DNA from 2 places in the Zoogloea oryzae genome. Region 2 is predicted to be linked to the other one. Evidence: predicted binding sites of a transcription regulator. Region 2 holds the regulator's gene; the other holds the start of a gene.
What was found. The regulator FNR, encoded in region 2, switches genes on or off when oxygen is low (the NO sensors DNR and NnrR bind a similar motif). The targets are predictions, from matches to a motif close to TTGANCTAGNTCAA.

Region 1: napF (ferredoxin-type protein NapF) is a predicted target of FNR. The motif match lies at 2,552-2,565, and genes of this name have one in related genera.

Annotation. Positions count from the first base shown of each region.
Region 1 is NZ_BSPX01000017.1:34,658-42,203, reverse strand. Features, by position in the region: gene QQK25_RS07645 (peroxidase-related enzyme) at 1-89, shown strand, start outside; gene QQK25_RS07640 (putative bifunctional diguanylate cyclase/phosphodiesterase) at 93-2,426, opposite strand; gene napF (ferredoxin-type protein NapF) at 2,625-3,125, shown strand; gene QQK25_RS07630 (chaperone NapD) at 3,122-3,421, shown strand; gene napA (nitrate reductase catalytic subunit NapA) at 3,418-5,976, shown strand; gene napG (ferredoxin-type protein NapG) at 6,051-6,959, shown strand; gene napH (quinol dehydrogenase ferredoxin subunit NapH) at 6,963-7,546, shown strand, end outside.
Region 2 is NZ_BSPX01000105.1:311-7,856, forward strand. Features, by position in the region: partial or broken gene QQK25_RS21020 (heavy metal translocating P-type ATPase) at 1-1,525, opposite strand, end outside; gene QQK25_RS21025 (sulfite exporter TauE/SafE family protein) at 1,547-2,263, opposite strand; gene hemN (oxygen-independent coproporphyrinogen III oxidase) at 2,351-3,745, opposite strand; gene fnr (fumarate/nitrate reduction transcriptional regulator Fnr) at 3,865-4,599, shown strand; gene QQK25_RS21040 (SirB2 family protein) at 4,600-4,986, opposite strand; gene QQK25_RS21045 (oxygen-binding di-iron domain-containing protein) at 5,062-5,802, opposite strand; gene QQK25_RS21050 (methyl-accepting chemotaxis protein) at 5,809-6,429, opposite strand; gene QQK25_RS21055 (transporter-like protein) at 6,575-7,546, opposite strand, start outside.

The DNA of each region.
Region 1 (7,546 bases), on a different contig from region 2:
TCTTTGCCATGAGCAACCGCCTGGCCAACCTCACCTCGATGCGCCCCAACGACGAGTTCTATCTGATGGGGCGCCTGCCCAAGACGTGACGCTCAGGCGCCCACGGCCTCCGGCGCGGCGAGCAGGGCGTTGAAGGCCTCGTTCGTCAGCGGACGGCCGAGCAGGTAGCCCTGAAAGGCGTCGCAGCCGAGTTCCTGCAGGGCGCGCAGCTGGAACGCATCCTCGATGCCCTCGGCCGTGCACTGCAGCTTGAGGGCGCGAGCCAGCCCGATCACCGCCCGCAGCATCGCCATCGCCTGGCCGCCAGGCTGGAGCAGGGGCTGGATGAAGGCCCGGTCGATCTTCAGGCGGTCGAAGCCGAAGTGCTGCAGGTAGGACAGCGACGAGAAGCCGGTGCCGAAGTCATCCAGCGCCAGTTGCACGTCGAGCGCACGCAGGGCTTCGAGCACGCGGCGTGCGATGCGCCGGTCGGCGAGGGTCGATTCGGTGATCTCCAGCTCCAGCCGGCGGGCCGGTAGTCCGCTGTCGCTGAGCGCCTTGCGCACCGCATCGACCAGCCCCAGGTCGTTGAGCTGGCGTACCGACAGATTGACAGCCACCCGCAGGGGGCGATCCCAGCCCACTGCGTCGGCACAGGCCCGGCGCAGCACCCACAGCCCGATGGGCACGATGAGGCCGGACTCCTCGGCCAGCTCCAGGAAGTCGGATGGCGGCAGCAGGCCCAGGTGCGGGTGCCGCCAGCGCAGCAGCGCCTCGGCCGCCACCGGCGGGCCGCCGCCGGCCTCGAAGACGGGCTGGTAATGCACCTCCAGGGTGCCGCGGCGGATCGCCTCGGACAGCTCGTGGGTCCGCCGCAAGCGCGTCGACACCCGCGTGCCGATCTCCTCGTCGAACACGACCAGGGTGTTGCGACCTTTCATCTTGGCGGCGTAGAGGGCCATGTCGGCGCAGCGCAGCAGATCGGTGCGGTTGTGGGCGTGGGCCGGCGCGAAGGCCAGCCCGGCGCTGGTACGCACCTCCAGGCGCAGATCGCCGATCAGGAATGGGTGGCTCAGGTTTTCGAGGACGCGCCGGCTGTGGTCCGCCATCGCCATCGGGCCGCCAGCGCCCGCCAGCAGGATGGCGAACTCGTCGCCCCCCAGGCGGGCCAGGGCCAGCCGGGTGCTGCCGCCGGGCGGCTTCTCGAGGCGGCGGGCGACCGCCGCGAGGAGGCGGTCGCCAACCCCGTGGCCGTGGGCATCATTGACGGCCTTGAAGGCGTCCAGATCGAGCACCAGCAGGCCGACGGGCTGGGCCGGCCCGGCCGGGTGGAAGCAGGTGTCGAGGGCGTGGTTGAACGCATGGCGATTGGCCAGCCCGGTGAGGCTGTCCCGGGTGGCGAGCCGTTCGAGTTCCTGGCGGTGGATCTGGTCGGCGGTGACATCCACGCCCACCCCGCGCCAGCCGATCACCTCGCCGCGGCCGGATAGCAGCGGCTTGCCGCTGAGCGACCACCACTGGCTGCCCGCTGACGTCTGCAGCGGCAGGATCAGGTCGCGGAAGGCCCGGTGGCTGGCGAGCCGGCTGGCCAGCAGGCGGGTGGCGTTGGCGAGATCGGTCCGGCGGCTGGCGTTGGCGGTCTCCAGCGCGGCGATCAGCCCGACCCCCAGCAGCGACGCGTCGCTACGGCCGAGGGCTTCGGCGAGGCGTGTCGAGGCGTGGGTGAGCCGCCCGTGGGCGTCGCATGCCCAGAACCAGTCGCGGGAGGCGTCTTCGAAGTCGGTCAGCAGCAGGGCGACCATCTGGGTCTGGCGCTCGGCCTCGAACTCGGCCAGGCAGCGTTCGACGAACTCCCGGGACGTGGCGAGCATGTCGCGGGTGACCACGGCGGCGTAGAGCAGCACGGCCACCGCCGCGGCGAGGCTGGTCTCCCGGTCGATCTGCCAGAGGGTGATCAGGGCCGCCGTCACCAGGGTGCCGAGCCACACCATGCCGGCCGGGGGGAACCGGGCGTAGCTGAGGGCTTCGGCAAACAGCACGCCGGCACTGAGGATGCCCAGCTGCATGCGCAGCTCGTCGTTGCCGCGCAGGAACAGCCAGCTGGTCATCACGATGAACAGCAGCGCGGTGACCAGCGCCTGCAGACAGACCAGCTCCGGCGTGATCAGCCGGGGGCTGTCGAGGCCCCGGGCGAGGCGCGGCAGCCAGAACTTCGACAGGGGGTTCAGGGCCATCGCGGCCAGCCACGCCACTGCCAGATAGGGGTCGATCAGCGGCCCGGCCATCCACACGAAGAGCGTGGCGACCGCCAGCATGGCCAGATCGGTGACCCACAATGAGGTGCGGGCGCGGTCCAGCTGACGTTCGAGCAGCCGCGCCTCGTCAAGCCCGGCCGGCCTCCAGGCATCCCTGATGCCAGCCAGAAGTCCACTTGGGCGGATACGCACAGGTGGCAAGGGTCTGGTCGTCAATGTGATGCCTTCTGGCAATGTCAATGGATTATTTTAACAGATTGTGATGTTCCTGGCGGTCTGGTCGGGGTGCGCGTGGTGGGCGACACCTTGGGAAATCCTTCGCATAGATCAAGGATTTCGGTCGGGCGGAGGCATAGGATCGATCCCCTCGACAATGACCACGAGCCCAACATGGATGTTTCCCGCCGCCGCTTTCTGGGTGCACGTGTGCCCGGCCCGGCGCCGTTTCGTCCGCCGTGGAGTGTCGTGGAGGCCGCCTTCCTCGATCGTTGCACCCGCTGCGACGACTGCGTGAAGGCCTGCCCCACCGGGCTCCTGCAGCGGGGTGACGGGGGGTATCCGGAAGCCGACTTCTCGGCCGCGGCCTGCACTTTCTGTGGCGACTGCGCCAAGGCCTGTGCCAGCGGCGCCATTGGCCGCGACACCACGCAGCCGCCCTGGTCGTTCGGGGTCGTCATCGGCGAAGGCTGCCTGGCAGCCCAGAACGTCGAGTGCCGCATCTGCGGCGAAGCCTGCGATGCCGGCGCGATCCGTTTCCGTCCCCGTATCGGCGGCGTTCCGCTGCCCGATGTCGATCTCGCCGCATGCACTGGCTGCGGCGCCTGCATTGCGCCCTGCCCGGTGGTGGCGGTGACCCGCAAGGCCCTTCCTTCCGCCCTGGAGCAATCATGAACATCGTCAGTCTCGTCCTGCGCATCAAGCCGGAGACCCGGGCGGAGGCCGAAGCGGCCCTGACCGCCTTTCCCGGCGTCGAATGCCACGGCATGTCGGACGACGGCAAGCTCGTCGTCACCGTCGAAGACGCCGAAGGCGCCGCCATGTCCGACACCCTCATCGCCCTGCACCGCGTGCCGCAGGTGCTCGCCGCCACCCTGGCCTACGAGCACTGCGGCGTCGAGGACGGCGACAGCCCTGTTTCGAATCAACCGGAAGCCCTGAAATCCCCCTGCGAGGAGGCTCAATCATGACCATCAACCGACGCGACTTCATCAAGACCCAGGCGATCGCCACGGCCGCCGCCACGGCCGGCATTTCGCTGCCCGCCCTCGCAGCGAAGAAGGAGGACGCCCCGGCGCCCGCCGAGAACGCCACCGCCGTGCGCTGGGACAAGGCGGCCTGCCGCTTCTGCGGTACCGGCTGCTCGGTGCTGGTGGGCGTGCAGAACGGCCGTGTGGTGGCCACTCAGGGCGATCCGGATTCCCAGGTCAATCGCGGCCTGAACTGCATCAAGGGCTACTTCCTGTCCAAGATCATGTACGGCGAGGACCGCCTCACCCGCCCGCTGCTGCGCATGAAGGACGGCAAGTACAGCAAGGACGGCGAGTTCACCCCGATCACCTGGAACCAGGCCTTCGACATCATGGCCGAGAAGTGGAAGACCGCGCTGAAGGCCGAAGGCCCGGGCTCGATCGCCATGTTCGGCTCTGGCCAATGGACGATCTGGGAAGGCTATGCCGCCGCCAAGCTGATGAAGGCCGGCTTCCGCTCCAACAACCTCGACCCCAACGCGCGCCACTGCATGGCCTCGGCCGTGGCCGGCTTCATGCGCACCTTCGGCATCGACGAGCCGATGGGCTGCTACGACGACATCGAGCAGGCCGACGCCTTCGTGCTGTGGGGCAGCAACATGGCCGAGATGCATCCGATCCTGTGGACGCGCATCACCGACCGCCGCCTCACCAAGACCGACGTGCAGGTGCACGTGCTGTCCACCTTCGAGCATCGCAGCTTCGAGCTGGCCGACAACGGCATGATCTTCGTGCCCCAGACCGACCTGGCGATCCTCAACTACATCTGCAATCACATCATCCAGGCGGGCAAGGTCAACCAGGAGTTCGTCAAGAAGAACGTCAACTTCAAGATGGGCGAGACCGACATCGGCTTTGGCCTGCGCCCGGCCCACGCGCTGGAGAAGGACGCCAAGTTCAACGGCTACCCCGGCGCCGACGGCAAGCCCAAGAACAACCCGAACGACGCCAAGCCGGCCACGTTTGAAGACTTCAAGAAGTTCGTCTCGACCTACACCCTCGACTACACCGCCAAGCTCACCGGCGTGCCCAAGGATCGCCTGCAGAAGCTGGCCGAGCTGTACGCCGACCCGAAGAAGAAGGTCGTCAGCTTCTGGACGATGGGCTTCAACCAGCACACCCGCGGCACCTGGGTGAACAACATGATCTACAACGTCCACCTGCTGGTGGGCAAGATCTCCACCCCGGGTTCCGGCCCGTTCTCCCTCACCGGCCAGCCGTCGGCCTGCGGCACCGCCCGTGAAGTGGGCACCTTCGCCCACCGTCTGCCGGCCGACATGGTAGTGACCAACCCGGATCACCGCCACCACACCGAAGAGATCTGGCAGCTGCCCGAAGGCACCATCAACGAGAAGATCGGCTACCACGCCGTGGCCCAGAGCCGCGCCCTGAAGGACGGCAAGCTCAAGTGCTACTGGACGAGCACCACCAACAACATGCAGGCCGGCCCCAACGTCAACCAGGAGATCTACCCGGGCTGGCGCAACCCGGCGGCCTTCGTGGTGGTGTCGGATGTATACCCCACCGTCTCGGCCCTCGCCGCCGACCTGATCCTCCCGTCGGCGATGTGGACCGAGAAGGAAGGCGCCTTCGGCAACGCCGAGCGGCGCACCCAGTTCTGGCGCCAGCAGGTCAAGGCGCCGGGCGAGGCCAGGTCCGATCTGTGGCAGTACATGGAGTTCTCCAAGCGCTTCAAGGTCGAGGAAGTGTGGCCGGCCGAGCTCATCGCCAAGAAGCCGGAGCTGAAGGGCAAGACCCTCTACGACGTGCTGTACGCCAACAAGGTGGTGAACAAGTTCCCGAAGGCCGATCTCGCCAAGGCCAACGAGCACGCCATCAAGAACTACACCAACGACGAATCCGAAGCCTTCGGCTACTACGTGCAGAAGGGCCTGTTCGAGGAATACGCGCTCTTCGGCCGCGGCCACGGCCACGATCTGGCCTTCTTCGACGTCTATCACAAGGCCCGCGGCCTGCGCTGGCCGGTGGTCGATGGCAAGGAAACCCTGTGGCGCTTCCGCGAGGGTTACGACCCGTACGTCAAGGCCGGTGAGGGCGTGAAGTTCTATGGCCACAAGGACGGCAAGGCGGTCATCTTCGCGCTGCCCTACCAGGACCCGCCCGAGAAGCCCGATGCCGAGTTCGACCTGTGGCTGTGCACCGGCCGCGTGCTGGAGCACTGGCACACCGGCACCATGACCCGTCGCGTGCCCGAGCTGCACAAGGCGGTGCCCGAGGCGCAGGTCTTCATGCACCCGGATGACGCCAAGAAGCGCGGCCTCCAGCGTGGCATGCAGGTCAAGGTCCAGTCCCGGCGTGGCGAGATGATGGCCCGCATCGAGACCAAGGGCCGCAACAAGCCCCCGGTCGGCCTGATCTTCGTGCCCTTCTTCGACGAATCCAAGCTGGTGAACAAGCTCACGCTCGACGCCACCTGCCCGATCTCGAAGGAAACCGACTACAAGAAGTGCGCCGTCAAGGTAGTGCGCGCCTGATCTTCCAGGTGGCTGGCTGCAGGCTGGGCTGACGCCTGGCCTGTCGCCACCACCCGGATCAAAGCAGAACAATCATGGATACCGGCAAGAAACCCGCCCGCAAGCCCTCCGATGCCGCCTCACCGGCGTCGGCGGCCCGGCGCAAGTTCATCAACAGCGTGGCTGCCGCGGCTGGCGGCGGCTGTCTGCTGGCGCTCGGGGCGGGGCTGTATGCCAAGAGCGCGTCGGCCTTGCCGGCCCAGGCCCTGCGTCCGCCCGGCGCCTTGCCTGAATCCGACTTCCTTGCGGCCTGCGTGCGCTGCGGCCTGTGCGTGCGCGACTGCCCCTACGACACCCTCCACCTCGCCGATCTCGGCGATCCGGTCGTCGCCGGCACGCCCTACTTCACCGCCCGCCAGGTGCCCTGCGAGATGTGCGAGGACATCCCCTGCGTGAAGGCCTGCCCCACCGGCGCCCTCGACCGCAGCCTCACCGACATCAACAAGGCCCAGATGGGCCTCGCCGCCCTCGTGGACCACGAGAGCTGCCTCAACTTCCTGGGTCTGCGCTGCGACGTGTGCTACCGGGTGTGCCCGGTCATCGACAAGGCGATCACCCTCGAAACCCAGCACAACCCGCGCTCCGACCGCCACGCGATGCTGCTGCCGACGGTCCATTCCGACGCCTGCACCGGCTGCGGCAAGTGCGAGAAATCCTGCGTGCTGCCGGTCGCGGCGATCAAGGTCTTCCCGCGCCAGCTGGCCCAGGGCGCGCTGCCGGCCCACTACCGCAAGGGGTGGGAAGAAAAGGCCCGCCACGGCGGATCGCTGATCGGCGATCAGGTCGAGCTGCCCGTGCGCGGCTTCGAGGGCCCCACTGCCGGACGCGCCGCCACCGAAACCGTGGTCGCCCCGACTGGCCCGGCGCCGGCACCTGCCGCGCCGGCCGCGCCACCGCCGCCTGCGAAGGCCGCCGGCGGCATCAACTCCCACTGGAAGCCGTAGATCATGGCGACCACCACGATTTCTTCCGCCAGGCCGGCCGACGCCGCCTGCGCCCCGGCCCGCAGCCTGTGGCAGCGTCAGCGCTGGCTGATCCTCCGCCGCACCAGCCAGCTGCTGATCCTGTTGGCCTTCCTGGCCGGGCCGTGGTTCGGGGTGTGGATCGTCAAGGGCAACCTGTCCTCGTCCCTCACCCTTGGCGTGCTGCCCCTCACCGATCCGCTGCTGGTGCTGCAGACCCTCGTCACCGGCCATCTGCCGTATTCGTCGGCGTTGATCGGCGCGGCCATCGTGCTCGGCTTCTACCTGCTGGTGGGCGGGCGGATCTTCTGCAGCTGGGTGTGCCCGGTCAATGTGGTCACTGACGCCGCCGCCTGGAGCCGTCGCCGTCTCGGCATCAAGACCGGCCGGGTGCCCGACGCTGCGACCCGCTACTGGCTGCTGGGCGGTCTGCTCGTGGCCGCCGCCGTCACCGGCAGCCTGGCCTGGGAATGGGTCAATCCGGTGTCGCTGCTGCACCGGGGCCTGATCTTCGGCATGGGCGGCGGGCTGTTCGTGATCGCCGGCATCTTTCTGTACGACCTGCTGGT
Region 2 (7,546 bases):
GCACCGCCGGCCGGCCTTCGGTGAGGGTGCCGGTCTTGTCCACCACCAGCGTGCGGATCTTCTCGGCCAGCTCCAGCGCCTCGGCATTGCGTACCAGAATGCCCGCCCGGGCGCCCTGCCCCGTACCCACCATCACCGCCGTCGGCGTGGCGAGGCCCAACGCGCAGGGGCAGGCGATCACCAGCACCGCGACGCCATTGACCAGCGCCGGCGCCAGCTCGCCGCCAATCCACCACCAGGCGAAGAAGGTCGCGAAGGCAATCGCCACCACCGTGGGCACGAAGATCGCCGCGATGCGGTCGGCCAGCCGCTGCACCGCCGGCTTGCCGCCCTGAGCCTGCTCCACCAGCCGCACGATACCCGCCAGCAGCGTCTCGGCGCCCACGCCCACCGCCCGGCAGCGCAGCACGCCGGCGCCATTCACGGTGGCCGCAAAGACCTTGTCGCCCGGCGCCTTGGCCACCGGCACGCTCTCGCCGGTGAGCATCGCCTCGTCGGCCGACGATTCGCCCGACAGCACCTCGCCATCCACCGGCACCGAATCCCCCGGCCGCAGCACAAAGACCATCCCGGCGACCACCTGCTCCACCGGCAACTCGACGATCTGCCCGTCGCGCTCGATGCGCGCCGTGGGCGGCTGCAGGCGCAACAGCGCCTCGACCGCCGCCGAAGTGCGCGCCCGGGCCCGGGCTTCCAGCAGCTTGCCCAGCAACACCAGGGTGATGATGCTGGCCGAGGCCTCGAAATAGACGTGCAGATCGTGTCGATCCAGCAGCACCACCGCGAGGCTGAAGAAGTAGGCCACACTGGTGCCCAGCGCCACCAGCACGTCCATGTTGGCGCCGCCGCCCAGCAGCGACGACCACGCACCCTTGTAGAAACGCCGCCCGATCCAGAACTGCACCGGCGTCGCCAGCAGCAGCTGCGCCCAGCGTGGCAGCCACTCGTCGTGATGCATCGAGCCGCTTGCGCCGGCGCCGAGCATCCCGATCATTTGAGCCAGGAAAGGCAGCGACAGCAGCGCCGAAATCCAGAACAACCGCAGCTCGGCGCGGAACTCCGCTTCCTTGCGGGCCCGCTCCGCCTCCCGGTCACGGCCAGCGATCGGCGTGGCGGTGAAGCCGGCTTTGGCGATGGCGCCGACGATGACGGCCGGATCGGTGAGCCCCGGGGTGAAGCGCACCCGGGCCGTCTCGGCGGCGAAATTGACGTTGCCATCCACGCCCGGCAATCGATTGACCACCTTCTCGATACGTGCCGCGCAGGCCGCGCAGCTCATGCCGCCGATGCCAAGCTCCAGCACCTGGGGCGCCACGTCGAAGCCGGCCTTGCGGATCGCGCCGAGGATGTCGGCGGCCGGCGCGCCGCCGGGCGTGGCGGTGATGCGGGCCTTCTCGGTGGCGAAATTCACCTTCGCGTCGACGCCTGGCAGGCGGTTGAGCACCTTTTCGAGGCGCACCGCGCAGGCGGCGCAGCTCATGCCGGACACCGGCAGGTCGTAACGCACGTCAGCCGGCTCGCTCATCCCGCGTACTCCAGTGTTGGGTCAGAAATGGCACACCACGCCATTCCACAGCTTGCTGCCCAGCGACGGCGTCGTCACCAGACCATAGACGCCGAAGGCGAGCACCACCAGTCCAGACCCCGTACGCACCGCCTGGTTCCGCACCACGTCGCGCAGGCGCTTGAGCACCAGGCCCGCCAGCATCAGGTTGGGCAGCGTGCCGAGGCCAAAGGCCAGCATCAGCGCCGCGCCGCGCTCGGCCGAGCCGGTGACGAGGGCCGTCGCCAGCACGCTGTACACCAGCCCGCAGGGCAGAAAGCCCCACAGCGCCCCCAGCGGAAACGCCTGGGCCACCGAGCGTGCCGGCAGGAAGCGCCGGGTGAGCGGCTGGATGCGGTTCCACAGCCGCTGGCCGAGCTTCTCGACCCCCGCCAGCGCGCGGGTGAAGCCGGTGAGGTAAAGCCCCAGCGCCACCAGCATCAGGTTGGCCGCCACGTACAGGGCGAGCTGGATCGGCAGGATGTCGTTGAACAGCATGCCCACCGTGCCGATGGCGCCCATCGCCGCGCCGGCCAGGGTGTAGCTGCCGATCCGGCCGAGGTTGTAGGCCAGGTGCAGCGGCCACTCGCGACGCTTCTGGCCGGGCATCTGGATCGTCTGCACGGTGAGCGCGCTGACGATGCCACCGCACATGGCCACGCAGTGGGTGCCGCCCAGCAGGCCGATCAGGAAGACTGCGAAGTAACCGGTTTCCGGCATGGTTTCAACCCTGCAAATGAAAAGCGCCCCGCGAGGTCACGGGGCGCATAGTTTAGTCCTGACGATCCGGAGCAACCAGACGGCGAATCAGATCACCTTGGAGTAGCGGGTCCGCTCCCGGTCGGAGCGCAGGTAACGGTCGAACACCATCGCGATGGCCCGCACCAGCATCCGGCCAGCGGGCAGCACGCTGATCCACTGGTCGTCGATCTTCAGGAGGCCGCCCTTCTCCATCTCGCGCAGGTCGGCGAGCTCGGCAGCGAAGTACTTCTTGAAGTCGATCAAGTGGGCGATCTCGATGGATTCGATGGACAGCTCGAAGTGGCACATGAGCGCCTGGATGATCGCCCGGCGCAGCAGGTCGTCCGGGGTTAACTCGATGCCGCGCAGCACCGGCAGGCGGCCGGTGTCGAGGATGTCGTAGTACTCGTCCAGCGTCTTCACGTTCTGGGCGTACGTCGGCCCGACCTTGCCGATGGCGGAGACGCCGAAGGCCAGCAGGTCGCACTCGGCGTAGGTCGAGTAGCCCTGGAAGTTGCGGTGCAGGCGGCCCTGGCGCTGGGCGGTGGTGAGCTCGTCGGTCGGCTTGGCGAAGTGGTCCATGCCGATGTAGACGTAGCCGGCCTCGGTGAGGCGGCGGATGGCCAGCTGCAGGATCTGCAGCTTGGTCTCGCCCGACGGCAGCTGCGCGTCGACGATGCGGCGCTGGGGCTTGAAGAGGCTCGGCAGGTGCGCGTAGTTGTAGATCGACAGGCGATCCGGCGACAGGGCCAGGATCTGCTCAAGGGTGCGGTTGAAGCTGATAACGTTCTGCTTGGGCAGGCCGTAGATCAGGTCGACACTCACCGACTTGAAGCCGTGGGCGCGGGCCGCGTCGATCACCAGCTTGGTTTCTTCCTCGCTCTGGACGCGATTGACGGCCTTTTGCACATCCGGGTTGAAATCCTGGATGCCGACGCTCATGCGGTTGAAGCCCAGCTCGGCCAGCAGCGCGACGGTGGCTTCATCGACCTTGCGGGGGTCGACCTCGATGGAGTACTCGCCGTCGGGCACCAGCGTGAAGTGCTTCTTCACGATGCCCATCAGCTGGCGCAGCTCGTCGTGGGACAGGAAGGTGGGCGTGCCGCCGCCCAGGTGAAGCTGCAGCACCTCCCGCGGGCCCTGCAGGCAGGCGACCTGAAGATCAACCTCCTTCTCGAGGTACTCCAGATACTTGGCCGAGCGCCCGTGATCCTTGGTGATGATTTTGTTGCAGGCGCAGTAGTAGCAGATCGTATTGCAGAACGGGATGTGGAAGTATAATGAGAGCGGTTTGCCAATCCCGCCGATCGACCTCTTGCCGAGCCAGTCGCACAGCGCGTCGGAGTTGAAGGCCTCGACGAAGCGGTCTGCGGTCGGATACGAAGTGTAACGCGGGCCATTCACATCAAACTTGCGAATGAGCTCGGGGTCGAAGATCAGATCTTTTTGAGTCGCGTTCATGGGCGTGCTTCTATTAATTCCGCGAAACGATCGCAGAATCATCCTGTAATCGTATTGATGTGGATCAAAGGGCTCCAAAGGTTGGTAAATCCTCTCAAGTCCAGGTGGTAAGCGTACAGATGAATTCTGCGATTCCAGCAACAATTATCGAGATCAAGACAGCTTGTTCCCAGTGTAATCTGCGCGAGCTGTGCCTGCCGTTCGGGCTCGACCCGCGGGAAATAAACCAGCTCGACGAGCTCGTCGGCAGCCGTCGCAAGATCAAGCGTCAGCAGCATCTCTACCGCTCCGGGGAGTCCTTCGAGGCGATCTACGCGATCCGCGCCGGCTCGTTCAAGACCGATGTCATTCTGGAGGACGGCCGCGATCAGGTCACCGGTTTCCAGATGACCGGCGAAGTCCTGGGGCTGGACGGCATCAGCACCGAACACCACTCGTGCAACGCCATCGCCCTCGAAGACAGCGAAGTGTGCGTGATCCCCTTCAGCCGCCTCGAAGAGCTGTCGCGTCAGGTCGAGAGCCTGCAGCACCAGTTCCACAAGATCATGAGCCGCGAGATCGTGCGCGACCACGGCGTGATGATGCTGCTCGGCTCCATGCGCGCCGAGGAACGCCTCGCCGCCTTCCTGCTCAACCTGTCCCAGCGCTTCACCGCGCGGGGTTTCTCGCCGTCCGAGTTCCATCTGCGCATGACCCGCGACGAGATCGGCTCCTACCTGGGCCTGAAGCTCGAAACCGTCTCCCGCGCCTTCTCGCGCTTCCAGGAAGAAGGCCTGGTGGCGGTCCAGCAGAAGCACATCCGCATCCTTGACACCCCGGGGCTCAAGCGGCTGCTGAACCACCACGCCATCTGATCAGACGAGCGCGAGCCAGCCCGCCGGGTTCTTGGTGAGCGCCACTGACACAATGTACGAAAACACGGCCGCCGCCGCGGCGAGCGCCACCACGCGCACGCCGAGCGGCCGCGTCGGTCGCAGGGCCACGACACCTAGGCCGATGTAGGCCAGCAGGCCCAGCACCTTGGCGGTCAGCCAGCCATCCACGAAGGGGTATTGCCCGGCCATCCACGCCAGAGCGATGGCGCTGGCGAGCAGACACGAGTCGATCACGTGAGGCAGGCGCCGGGTCAGCCGGGCCTTGAGCAGCGGCGATCCGGTGATCGACCACCAGCCGCGCAAAAGAAAACCCGCGCCGCTCAGCACGACGCAGGTGATGTGGAGATGCTTGATGAGCAGGTACATGTCGCCTCGGATGGGGTTACGCCTTGACGACATTTTCGGGCATCCGCCCTGCCCCGTCCTTGCGGGGCCTCAACTTCAGCCGCGCAGCACGCCCACTTCCAGCGCCGCGAACCAGTTGATGAAGCGCTGCACGTCGGCGCCCTGGTAGATCGAGCCGTGCTGGGGCACCAGCATGTCGATCTCCAGCCGCGAGACGCGCTCGCACCAGTCACGCTTGGCCCGGTCGGAGCCCATCCAGCGCTTGTGGAAGGCTTCCGCGTGGCGGATGTGGCGGGAGAAATCCTCCACGTACAGCCCGCCCTGGTCGGGCGGCAGCAGCGCCGCGCCGATGTCGCCGGAGAACAGGATCTTGGCCTTCGGGTCATACAGGTTGAAGTTGCCCGACGAGTGCAGATAATGGGCCGGCACGGCCTGCAGTTCGAGGCTGCCGAGCTTGATGGTCATGCCCGGATCGGGAATCGGCACGAAGGTGGTGTCCTCGCCGCCGAAGTGGGGCAGGAAGGACTGCCACAGCCAGCTGGTGTAGCACTTGAGATCCGGCTTGAACTCCAGCCACAGGGCCAGGGACGAGATGATGTCCGGGTCCTGGTGGGAGGCGAACAGGCCGGCCAGCTTGGTGGGGTCGCACTCTGCCGACAGGGCCGAGAAGACCGCCGGAAAGATCTCGATGCCGCCCGGGTCGCACAGCAGCGCCTCCTCGCCATCGACGATCACGTATTCGTTGGTGTCGATGATGTAGCCCGGCTTGGTCGCATCGCGCGCGATCGCCAGCCAGCGGTGGTCGTCTTCCTGGAAGATACAGTGAGCCTGCTTCATGGGTTCCTAGTCCTTTACGAGCCGTTCCTTGCCGAGCACTTCGAGGGATCGCTTGATCTGCGCGATCACCTCCGCGAAATCCGTCGAGACCTGCATCAGCGCCGGGCTGAACCCGCCGCCGTAAGCCGCCTCGATCTTGGCCGAGCGGGCCAGCACGCCGCCCAGTTCGACCAGTTGCTGGGTCTCCTCGACCGCCGCGCGCAGGCGCAGGTCGAGGGCGCGCAGCTTGACCTGCTGGGCCGACAGGCGCGCCATCCCGCGCTTGCGGGCCTCGCGCACGCCGGGCACCTCGCCGGCGAGGCGGATCGCCTCGGCGAGGATCCGCGAGTTGCGCTGCTGCTGGACGACGCCGGTGACGCTGCCCACCGAGCCGGAGGTCATGTCGCGCAGCGAGGCCATGTGTCGGGTGAGATCCTGGGCGAAGCGGCGCAGTTCGTTGGAGAGCACGCCGAAGCCCAGCGCGGCGTTGCCCGCGCGCTTGGCCAGGAAGATGGCGTTGAGGGCCATCAGGTTGATCCGGAAGGCCGTCGCGACGATGGCCTTGATTTCTTCGTTGACCCGCACGATGCCGGCAAGCTCGCCGGAGCGGTGGTTGGTCAGTTTGAGGTTTCGTTCGGGCGCATTCATTCGGGGCTCTCGGTGACGGACCGCATGGGTGGGACGCATCGATCGGAGCGGTCGCCGCCCTCGATCCCATCGGGATGAGCCGGCCGGCTGCCGCGGGGAGATTAACGGCGTGATGCCGTCAAGCTTGAGCCTCCCCGCAGCACCCTCAGGAAGCCGCCGGGCGCTTCGGCGGGAGCAGGAAATCCCGCGGCCGGGTGCGCAGGCGATGCCACAGACGGCGGCGCAGCTCGCGCAGGTCGGACTTGGGCAGATCGTAGGCGCGCACGGCGGTCATCAGCGACAGGGCGAAGCTCACCCCGAGGTTGAGCACGAACATCACCCCGACGCCGGCCACCGCCAGCGTGAGCAGCCCGGTGCCGACCCACTTCATCTCGAGGGACGACGTGGCAAGGCTGAGGATGCCGGAGTTGAGCGTCACGTGACGCACATCCAGCGGCAGCCCGAAGAACTTGCCGAGCACCGGCGTCATCCCCAGCATCAGCCCGAGGGAGATGTTGGTCGCCCAGCCCGACATGTTGCGCGACACGATGCCGGCGAGCCGCATCATGCGCAGCCGCCCGAAGCGGTTGCCCAGCCGGTGCTCGGCGATCGCCTGGGGCAGCCGGTGATACACCGCCCAGTTATCCACCCAGCCACCCACCAGCGCCGCGAGGTACAGGATCACCCCGGTGAGCGCCGCGTAGAACACTGTCCCGCTATCGACCGGGCTGAGGGAATGGAAGACATAACGGGCCTCGTCGGTGGTGAGGAAGGCGTGCCCGGTGGCAAGGCGCCACGCCGCATCGAAGGCGTAGGCGCCGCAGGCCACCACCACCACGTTGGCGATGGTCGCCGCCAGCTGCGAGTGACAGATGCACGCCGCGTAATCGACGATCACGTCGAGGCGCTCGTTGCCCTTGCGGTCACGGATGATGGCCGCGAAGGCGGCGGCGGTCATCGCCGGCTGCTTGGTGGCGAGGATCAGCCCGAGCGCCTGGAGGAGCAGGAAGCTCACCGCGTAGTTGATGCCGGAGCCAAGCCCTTCCAGGAACAGCGCCAGCCCGGCGCCGGCGACGGTCATCTTCATCGCCGCGGTGCCCACCGTCAGCAGCCCGCCGCCGGCAGCGGCTGTCCAGAT